3 regions of the Lysinibacillus sp. KU-BSD001 genome follow, and region 3 is predicted to be linked to each of the others. Evidence: riboswitches for the same ligand, from Rfam matches in the RefSeq annotation. Region 3 holds a riboswitch; each other region holds the start of a gene.

Region 1 (3,288 bases), on a different contig from region 3:
ATTCAGCAGCTTGAAACGAACGGTCAGGTAAAACGTCCAGCAATGGGTATTTCATTAATGGATTTAACCGATGTGCCAGCATTTTATCAAGCGCAAACATTACAATTACCTGAAGGGATTACAACAGGTGTAGTTGTCGCTGAAGTGGTAGAAGGCTCTGCAGCCGATCAAGCGGGGATGAAACAATATGATGTCATTTTTGAAATGGACGGTCAACCAATTGAGAACAGCATCGATCTTCGCCAGCACTTATATACAAAAACAAACATTGGCGATACATTAAGTGTCAAAGTATATCGCGCAGGAAAAGTAGTTGAATTAAACTTAGTATTAAAAGAAAGTACGACATAACTGTGGATAACTGAATAAAACTTTTCACAGCAAGTAGTGAAAGAAAGGCTTTTCTTTCCTACTTGTTTTTTGTTTGTTACAATGGTTGTGGATAATTCCGAGAAAATTGTGAATAAGTTTGTGGAAATTTCAAACTATTGGAGGAAGAAAATAATGAAAAAATATAGCTGTGAAACCCATATAGATCATGCGTTAGACATGTTCGTAGCAGAGACCGAAGACTTTCCAATTATGGAAAAAATATTAGATGCGGAAAAGTTATCCACAAAATGTGCTTACTGTGAAGAGCATGCAACATATATTGTATCAAGTAAATAACTTTACACAATATATAGAAAATGTCTGTGGATATGTGGATAACTTTTGTGGATAACGTGTTTGTAAATGAAATGTAAAGGTGGATAAGTTGTGAATATTACCATCATATCAGTTGGAAAATTAAAAGAGAAGTATTTAAAAATGGGAATTGATGAATATGCGAAACGTCTTTCTAGCTATGCGAAACTCGATTTTGTAGAAGTGCCAGACGAGAAGGCACCCGAGCAATTATCAGATGCAGAGATGGAGCAGGTAAAGAAAAAGGAAGGCGAGCGTATTCTAGCAAAAGTCAATGACGGTACATATGTCATCGCACTTGCGTTAGATGGCAAAATGAAAACGAGCGAACAAATGGCAGCCGATCTCGATGCACTTATGACATACGGCAAAAGCAAAGTCGCCTTCATCATCGGTGGCTCACTCGGTCTACATGACGATGTATTAAAACGCGCTGACGAAAAACTATGCTTTGGCAAAATGACCCTCCCCCACCAACTAATGAAGCTTGTGTTGGTCGAACAGATTTATCGGAGTTTTAGGATTATTAAGGGGGAACCTTACCATAAGTAAATGAAGTTTTTACAATATATGAACTGTACCTCGTTATAATTTAAGTGATTATAACAAGGTACAGTTTTTTATTTTAATTAGGTGCTTTATTTGCTAATTGGAGTTGAATTGTTTGAGGATCTTCGGGAATTTTTCCATTTTTCCCTATGAAATTAAATAATTTTTTAGAGTAACTTAAATTACATTATAAAGTTCCGTATTTAAATCATAAAGCGTATCTAAATACTCATTGCAGCTTCAACCAATTGTTGTATTAGGAATTTATCAATATTTATGTATGACCATTAAACTATATTAGAGTAAATTAAAGATAGATAGAGATAGGGAAAAATAGATATAGATAGGTATAAAGGTAGTTTCGTGTATGTGGATTTGGTATTATGATAGCCTTGTAACATATAAAATAACCAAGTGAAAAAGGCAAACCACGAGAAATCGTGAGACGCAAAGCCAAGGGCCTGGACCACGCTATGTGGATGGCAGCCGGTTACCGCAAGGATTCAGAGTCCTTTTATTTGAGCCTTGTTAAGAGGCTTATTTTTATGCGCGTTTTTCCTAATTCACTACTGAAAGGTAGGGTAAAGAACATGGGTAAAAGTGTATCAAGTAAAATTTCGGTATTAATAGCATTTGTGTTAATTTTGCAAATATTCTTGTTTCCAATGAAAAATGTTTTGGGAGCAACAGATAATAGCATTCTGCCGCCAAGTAACCTTGCTTACCAACATATCACAGCAGATGATGTGAAGCTTACTTGGAGTTCGGTAGTCAGTGCCACTGGCTATAAAATATATGAAATTACAGAAGGTCAATTAATATCACATGGTACAGTTACTACGAACAATTACACGATTAATGACCTTCCAGAAGGATCTTACACATATGTTGTTTCAACATTAAGTGCTAATGGAGAGTCTGGTCCTGGTGAACCTATCACAGTGAATGTCGTTTATCCAACGATGGCAGCACCAACACTTACGTACACTTTACAAAACGTAAATGACATTAACTTGAGCTGGACGACTTCTCAGTATGCGGAAGAGTATAAAGTGTACCAAATTGGACTAAATGGTGAGAACACTTTAGTTACTACAGTAAAAGGTAAAACGTATACGATTTCAAATGCTCCAGAAGGAGACTTCACGTACGCGGTTTCGTCATTTAACTCTAAATATGGAGAGTCGCCAATTTCTAATACTGTAAGCGCAACAAGTGTTCATCCAGAAATGGTAGCACCAACGAATTTGACGTATACAATTGCAAATGTCAATGACATAACGTTAAAATGGTCTGCTTCTACAAATGCAACAGGTTATAACGTATATCAAATTGTTGATGGTCAAAAAATATTAAAGAGTACAGTAACAGGATTGAGTGTTACCTATACGAACACTCCAAGTGGGGAATCCGTATATGAAGTTCATTCTGTAAGTAGCCGTTTTGGAGAATCGGCAGAAGGAAGTCAAATAACGGTGACTATAGGATCACTAACAATGCTTCCTCCATCAAACGTAACGCATACAATTGCAAATCTTAATGATGTTACGTTAAAATGGAACGCTGCTGCAAATGCGACAAGCTATAAAGTATATCAAATTATTGATGGTCAAAAAATATTAAAGAGTACAGTAACAGGGACGAGTGTAACTTATATGAATATCCCTGGTGGGGAATCCGTATATGAAGTTTATTCTGTAAGTAGCCGCTTTGGGGAATCAGCAGAAGGAAGTCAAATAACGGTAACTGTAGAATCGGTAACGATGCTTCCCCCATCAAACGTAACATATACAATTGCAAATCTTAATGATGTTACGTTAAAATGGAACGTTGCTGCAAATGCGACAAGCTATAAAGTATATCAAATTATCGATGGTCAAAAAATATTAAAGAGTACAGTAACAGGGACGAGTGTAACTTATACGAATATCCCTGGTGGGGAATCCGTATATGAAGTTTATTCTGTAAGTAGCCGCTTTGGGGAATCAGCAGAAGGAAGTCAAATAACGGTAACTGTAGAATCGGTAACGATGCTTCCCCCATCAAACGTAA
Region 2 (3,288 bases), on a different contig from region 3:
GTTGTATTCGTTTGTGCAAACTCTTCTGTTCCTTGATTCATTGATGTGACGACTTTGTCCGTCTCTTCTTGAATATTTTTTACAATATTCGATACTTCAGCAGCTGACTGACGTGATTGTTCAGCTAATTTACGCACTTCATCAGCAACTACAGCAAACCCTTTGCCGTGCTCACCTGCACGAGCTGCTTCGATCGCTGCGTTCAATGCTAATAAATTAATTTGCTCTGAAATCCCTGTAATAACTTTTACAATCATACCAATTTCATGCGATTTTTCCCCAAGTATATTGATTGCATCAAATGTTGTATTAATCGTTTGATTAAATTGCTCCATTTTTACCATCGAATCTTTTAACTTTTCGTTACCTTCTTGCGTCAATTCTAACGTTGTATTGGATTGCTCTGAAATTTGGTTTGATCTGATAGATAGTTCTTCGATCGCTTCTGTCATATCTTCGATCGAAGTAGAGCTCTCTTCAGTAGCAACTAATTGCTTTTTCAATCCTTTCCCTACCTCATCGATTGCAGCCCTTACAATATCAGCCTTCTCAGCTGCATATTCCCCATGTTCCGTAAGGTTCTCACCTTTTTCATTCACATTTTTTGCGAATGAATAAAATTGCGCTGTTACTTGATCTACTGATAATTCCCCCATTCCGTTTATAACCTCATGCGTTATATCGGAATGACGTTTAAGCGAAAAATATTGGTAACCAAAATACAACGATGTACATAATAAAACTACAATAATCCCCAGCATAATCGCTTCCATGAAAAAAAAATCTCCTATTCTACTAATGTATTAACGATGAAATTTTAAAGTTCTTTTACAATGATGTAAATGCCATCTGCTACAGTCGATGGAATATGACTTAACCGCTCATTGTTTTCGTATTTATGAACAATATAGTTTCCTTCTACGTCTACATATTTTGTCATGCCATGATACTTCTCCATCAAACGCATGGACTTCGGATTTGTTGCTTCTCCTAACACAAGTCGTAAGCCTTCTTTTGTTGCTCTTTCTATTAATATATCGCTTAAACTTTGTACAATGTCATGACGATTATGCTCCGCAATGACACCTAATAAAAATAAATGCAGTATTTCTCCATCTTCCATATCTTTCCCATAGCGCTTTTTATAATCTTCTAGGAAACGAATATCGATATCCTCTAATACACGCATTACTACATTCATATCAGCAAACGTGCCGTCAAAAATATCCCCTTCAATAATTTCAAGGGCATTTGTATCCCCAACCAGTGCACCTACCACATTTTTCTCTTCATCTAGTGCAACAGCACAGTAGCCTTGGTGAGCATTTGTCTCGATATATTCCTTTGTAAATTGATAAAAATCTTCGTAAGGTAATTCTAGGGCGTACCCAATGATTGGTTCTTGCACCCATTTGCCAGCAACATCTACTCCAATAAATGTGCTTGCGATACACGCTGCTGCTTTTTCAATTAAATCAGACTGGTCCTTTGTAAGGATTTCATATGTATATAAAGCTTCAATCGTTTGCATGGTAAAATTCCTCTCTAAGATGTCATTATAGTTCATTCAAGACTAACGCATTGCTAATTGCGAAACATTATCCACTACTGTTCCTGGGAAGTTAACTCCCTCTAAAGCATTTCGCACTTGCACATATGCAATTTTAGAGCGTGGATTAACAATCACAATATCTTTGAAACCTAGTGATGCATAAAACATGAGTGTTTGCCCTAGCTCTGCCGAAATCTTTGAAGGAACAGGTGATTGATAAGTGCCATCCGCTACAAATGTATACGCATGTTTCGGTACTTTTGCCAATGTCTCTTGCAAATCGTTTAAATATTCCTCTACAACTTCCGCTTTCAGAAACCCTTGTATTTGAACGTGTAATTCTTTTTTTGCTTCATAAATCGCCATTTTATATTTCGGTTTATCAACGACTATCATCTCTAATCTCCTTTTTATCGTTAGCTATCCTTCCATTGATAGCGTTTGCATGTTTTTATGTGAATGCTACTCAAACAACTACACCAAGATAGCATTCCACCTGTGACTATGACTGATTGCACCTATTGCCTAACGTTTTCTAAACAAAAAAAAACTATCCCTTATAATAATTAGGATAGCCAACCAATCACTTATGATCTTGGCAACCCGACTATCATTATCCAGAAGGATGTTAGACTCGTAGCTTTGCGTCCTTATCTTTCGACAAGTTTGCCTTTTTCAATTTAAAGAAAAATCATAATAATACCACATTAATATGTTAATAGTATAAATTATTTGTAATTTTTTTTCTATACTAGTACTTTTTCTAAAGAATATTAGACTCATTCGAGTATTTTTTTGATAATAATTAGAAATAAGTAAATAATAAGGTAGCATTAGAAGATTATATAAAGAGGTAGTTTCTACTCCTTCTCTGGTGGCAAGGAGAGTAAGAAAGGAGGTAGTGTGGAATTATTTTACCACTACTTATATCCTATATTTACCATATTATGAGAAGAACAATAACAATCATTGTTATAAATAAAAAATAATCATCTACGGAGGAGTAAATTATCACCAAAGAAATTTATGAAAGGAGCTAATGCGCCAAAATAAACAGTCGAACACAATTATTGACGTTACTATATCTACGTGTGAAGAGATATTTTACAATAAGTGAAAACACCTCAAATGGATTGGTAGTCTATCGTGCTAAATCAAAGTACAAGGTAATTAGTAACTCAAATGAAAAGAAACTACAGTTTAGGCACAATCCGCTCTTTATACGTTTTTTGTCTCTTATATAGAGTTTACATTCATTCCTTATACCTTGAACACAAACTCCTGCTAATTCGCTCCTACACATACCTGTTTCGAGCAATAACAGCATAAACATATAATTCCTTACACCCACAAAAGAATGTAAATGCGGCTGCTGTAAAAGCACTTATAATTGTTCATACTTAAAGGGCTCAACTACTTTTATTCCGTCTTATAGTGTGCCGTTTACGATACAAAAATTTAAAGATGCTCTAATGGCTTTTAAACGTGTGTTAATTGTTACTGTTGATATTCCTTTTTTCTTGCAGATGCAGGATTAAACTCTTTTTCTCTAAGCATTTTGTAAAAAAACAATAATTCATTTCTGGAATACTAGATTGTTTGAGATCTTAAACTTCTGATTAGACAATCATTAACAAATAAAAAGCCGTTTGAAAATCAATCTCTTTGATCACTTTTGTTATGTTATTAATTTATAATTTCTGGGTAGATTATTTGTTTTTACGCCTTACCATAAT
Region 3 (3,288 bases):
GTCTTCTCCGTAATAATATTGCACTTGCTCAAGGATGCCTAAGTAAGTCCAGAAGCCATGGTTTACTGTTTCACCTGAAAATCTTTTGTATAATGTGTTCCAATCTACGCGGTCGTTATGACTGTTTTCGAATTTCTTTCTCATGATTACTGAATAAAGATTGTTCGTGATTTCACCGTGTTCCATCGTGGAGTTATTAATGTTATGGCCCCATTCATGGAAATAAACCCAACCATCATTACCAGAAACACCAAATGGTTTTACGATTTGTTTGAAGAAGCCATCATCTCTTCTAGGGGAGTTCCCACCGTTATATCCTGTGTATCCCCAGTCAGACCATCCATAAGGTCCTTTCGTAAACACCCTTGAAGTAAACTTTGCATTAAAGCGGCGATCGTTTTCTGTATAACCGCTAATTGTTTGGAACTCTTTCCACATGCTTTCCCAGTCATTCATTGTGTCTGCTACTGTTTTGCCTGTCGGTTTTAATTCCTGTATGCCTTTTAGTGCACCAGCAGCAGTTGTAGAAATTGTATTGTTTTCAGAAACAAGCTCTGCCACATTATAGATAACGTCTTTCGGGATGCCACTGGCAAAGTCATTGTCATTTGTACTAATGTTCGCCACATATGCTTCTAACTCTTTTTCAAACGCTGCAGGGTCCGTTTTGCCGTGATAGTAAACAGGGAAGGCTGTACCACCAACTAATCGTACTTTCGGTGCATAAGCTTGCTCATTTGGTAACGCGGGGTTTTCTACATAGACAACGGCAGGTTTCATATTGTCATAGGAAGGAGCTGTTATCGTATTTAACCCTGGTTTTAATGAATATCTTCTAATCCAGCCGTTTTTATCATCCGCTATTTGTCCTAAAATTAAGTTCGGCATGACGCCATTTTCATTGGCATCCACAAAAACTTGAATCGTCTCACCCGGCACGACATATCGGCCAAATGTATCTAAAGAGAAAGAGGTTCTGGCAATTTGATGCTCTCTTGCTTCTGTACTCGAGTTCCCTCGTTGTGATGCAGTGACGATTGCCTCGTTCGAAACATTGACATTATTGAGTATATCTTTTGCGATATGTAAGTTTACTTGTAACTGCTCCTTTAATGGGTGTGTAGCAGCCTCTGCCTCTAATTGATTGATAACACTTAATGAAGCAAATTCAGGCTTTAATTCATTCATTAAGCCGTTCGTAAATAGGCTGTTTATTTTTTCTGTTAAAGGATCTTCTTTATAAAATTGAAATTCTGCTGCACTTGCCCAGTCTTGATTTGCTTTTTTAAAGACAAATTTTACGCGCTTAAACGTAGTAGGGGCAAACTGAATTTCTACAATATCGCCAGTAGAACCTGTATATTCACCTGAAGATACGAGCGTAAAATTATCACCTGTGTCTGTCGGGGAGCTATAGATGTCAAACTGTTGGGCAAAACCTTTCCCTCGTACACTTTCTTGGCGAGCCGCGTAAACAATACGATTCAATGTCATCGTTTCATTAAAATTAATGACAACTTCATTTGTGAATGTGGCGCTATTTGGCTTACCTGTTTCCCAGTGTGTATTCATATCGCCATCGATTGCTTTATCAATCGTAGAGCTATAATATTTTCCACCATTGTTTGTAATCGATTTAATATTCGTGTTGGCTATTTTAAATACGTCATTGTAGGCACTTAAAATGTCTTTTCCGTATAAATCAAATTTCTTAATGGAAGCAGTCGCCATATTAGCTTGGGCTGTTGTCGTGACGGTGCTCCCATTCGGACTTTCACTCGCTAACACATTTATTGGGCCGCCGACTAAATTGAAGACCAAGGCCGCTACGGATGCCATCTTAATAACTTTCATACATAATTCCTCCTGATGATTTAATTCCTAAGAAGCACATAAAAAAGCTACTCAAAAAAGAGTAGCTTAATTTCACATAAGGGCATCTTTAAAAAACTCCACACAAAAATGCTTCGTTTTTAATCGTGCCTTACTAAACAAAAAGTAGAATGTACTCTTCGGCAACTGGCTGACATAGTTGTATAAACCTTAGTCCCTATAGCTTTGCGTCCCTAAATTTCTTTAGGTTTGCCTATTCAATTTTTCTACTTAAAGAATAGCATAGTGAGAATTATTTCCAAAGAACAATTAGCCCTAAATTTATTACTGCTCATTAGGTTAAATGGGCGAGGAGATTAAGTGAACAAAAAGTGAACTCACTAAATGATAGGTAATAGGGTAGGTAGAGAAGGGGGACATACCAGTTCGCCTAAACGTTGACGAATTGGTGTGTCCCCATTCTATTAATTATAACCAATATTCTTATCGAATAAATGCGCCTTCTTTTACTACGACTTTGCCTGCTTTAATAACTGTATTTGTATGGTTCATGCCGTAGAAATATTGCAATTGTTTATAGTTTGGTACATTGAGTAATAAGATATCAGCTTTTTTACCAACTTCTAAAGAGCCAATTTTCTCACCACGATTAATCGCATAGGCGGCGTTAATCGTTGTAGCAACAAGTACTTCTTCCATTGTCATCCCCATATTCATACAAGCTAAATTTTGGATGAATGGTAAAGAAATTGTCGGTGATGAGCCTGGATTGAAATCGCTAGAAATTGCAACAGGTACACCGCGATCAATCATGAGTCGTCCACGTGCAAAAGGGGCACGTAAGAAAAATGCTGTTCCCGGTAATAGTACGGCAATTGTGCCGGCTTTTGCCATTGCTTCAATACCTTCATCAGATGCTACTAATAAGTGTTCTGCAGAAATGGCACCAAGCTCCGCGGCAAGTTCAGCTCCTTCATACGGTTCGATTTCGTCCGCGTGAATTTTTGGTGTTAGACCGTAGTCCTTCCCAGCTAATAAAATTTTTCGAGATTGTTCGGGTGTGAAGACGCCTTTTTCACAGAAAACATCATTAAATTCTGCTAAACCTAGCTCCGCTACTTTCGGTAGCATTTCGTTAATGACTGCATCCACAAAATCATCTTCGCGTCCTTTATATTCACTTGGTACAGCATGGGCACCCATGAATGTAGAAACAAGGTCGATTTCATGTGTTTCTTGTAATTTTTTTACTACTTCCAGCTGCTTTTTTTCTGTTTCCCAATCTAGACCGTAGCCTGATTTTGCTTCAACTGTTGTGACACCGTATGTTAAAAACTGATTTAAAATTTTATAAGATTTTTCATATAATTCATCAAAAGAAGCTTCACGTGTTTTGGTTGTTGTATAGTGAATACCACCGCCCGCATTCATAATTTCCATGTAGGTAGCACCGCG

The links. A riboswitch is a leader RNA that binds a small molecule or an ion and turns the genes downstream of it on or off. The one in region 3 is predicted to bind cyclic di-GMP.
Region 1: it holds a riboswitch for cyclic di-GMP, as region 3 does, so the genes downstream of both, AAGS61_RS16860 (OmpL47-type beta-barrel domain-containing protein) here and AAGS61_RS14730 (NPCBM/NEW2 domain-containing protein) in region 3, are expected to answer to the same signal.
Region 2: it holds a riboswitch for cyclic di-GMP, as region 3 does, so the genes downstream of both, AAGS61_RS11415 (hypothetical protein) here and AAGS61_RS14730 (NPCBM/NEW2 domain-containing protein) in region 3, are expected to answer to the same signal.

The regions. Positions count from the first base shown of each region.
Region 1 covers NZ_JBDQZI010000013.1:107,601-110,888, reverse strand. The annotation lists gene AAGS61_RS16875 (S1C family serine protease) at 1-351, shown strand, start outside; gene AAGS61_RS16870 (CxxH/CxxC protein) at 505-669, shown strand; gene rlmH (23S rRNA (pseudouridine(1915)-N(3))-methyltransferase RlmH) at 760-1,239, shown strand; cyclic di-GMP riboswitch class I at 1,649-1,734, shown strand; gene AAGS61_RS16860 (OmpL47-type beta-barrel domain-containing protein) at 1,827-3,288, shown strand, end outside.
Region 2 covers NZ_JBDQZI010000006.1:205,270-208,557, forward strand. The annotation lists gene AAGS61_RS11405 (methyl-accepting chemotaxis protein) at 1-773, opposite strand, end outside; gene AAGS61_RS11410 (hypothetical protein) at 818-1,531, opposite strand; gene AAGS61_RS11415 (hypothetical protein) at 1,574-1,948, opposite strand; cyclic di-GMP riboswitch class I at 2,147-2,233, opposite strand.
Region 3 covers NZ_JBDQZI010000010.1:124,012-127,299, reverse strand. The annotation lists gene AAGS61_RS14730 (NPCBM/NEW2 domain-containing protein) at 1-1,854, opposite strand, end outside; cyclic di-GMP riboswitch class I at 2,012-2,097, opposite strand; gene hutI (imidazolonepropionase) at 2,317-3,288, opposite strand, start outside.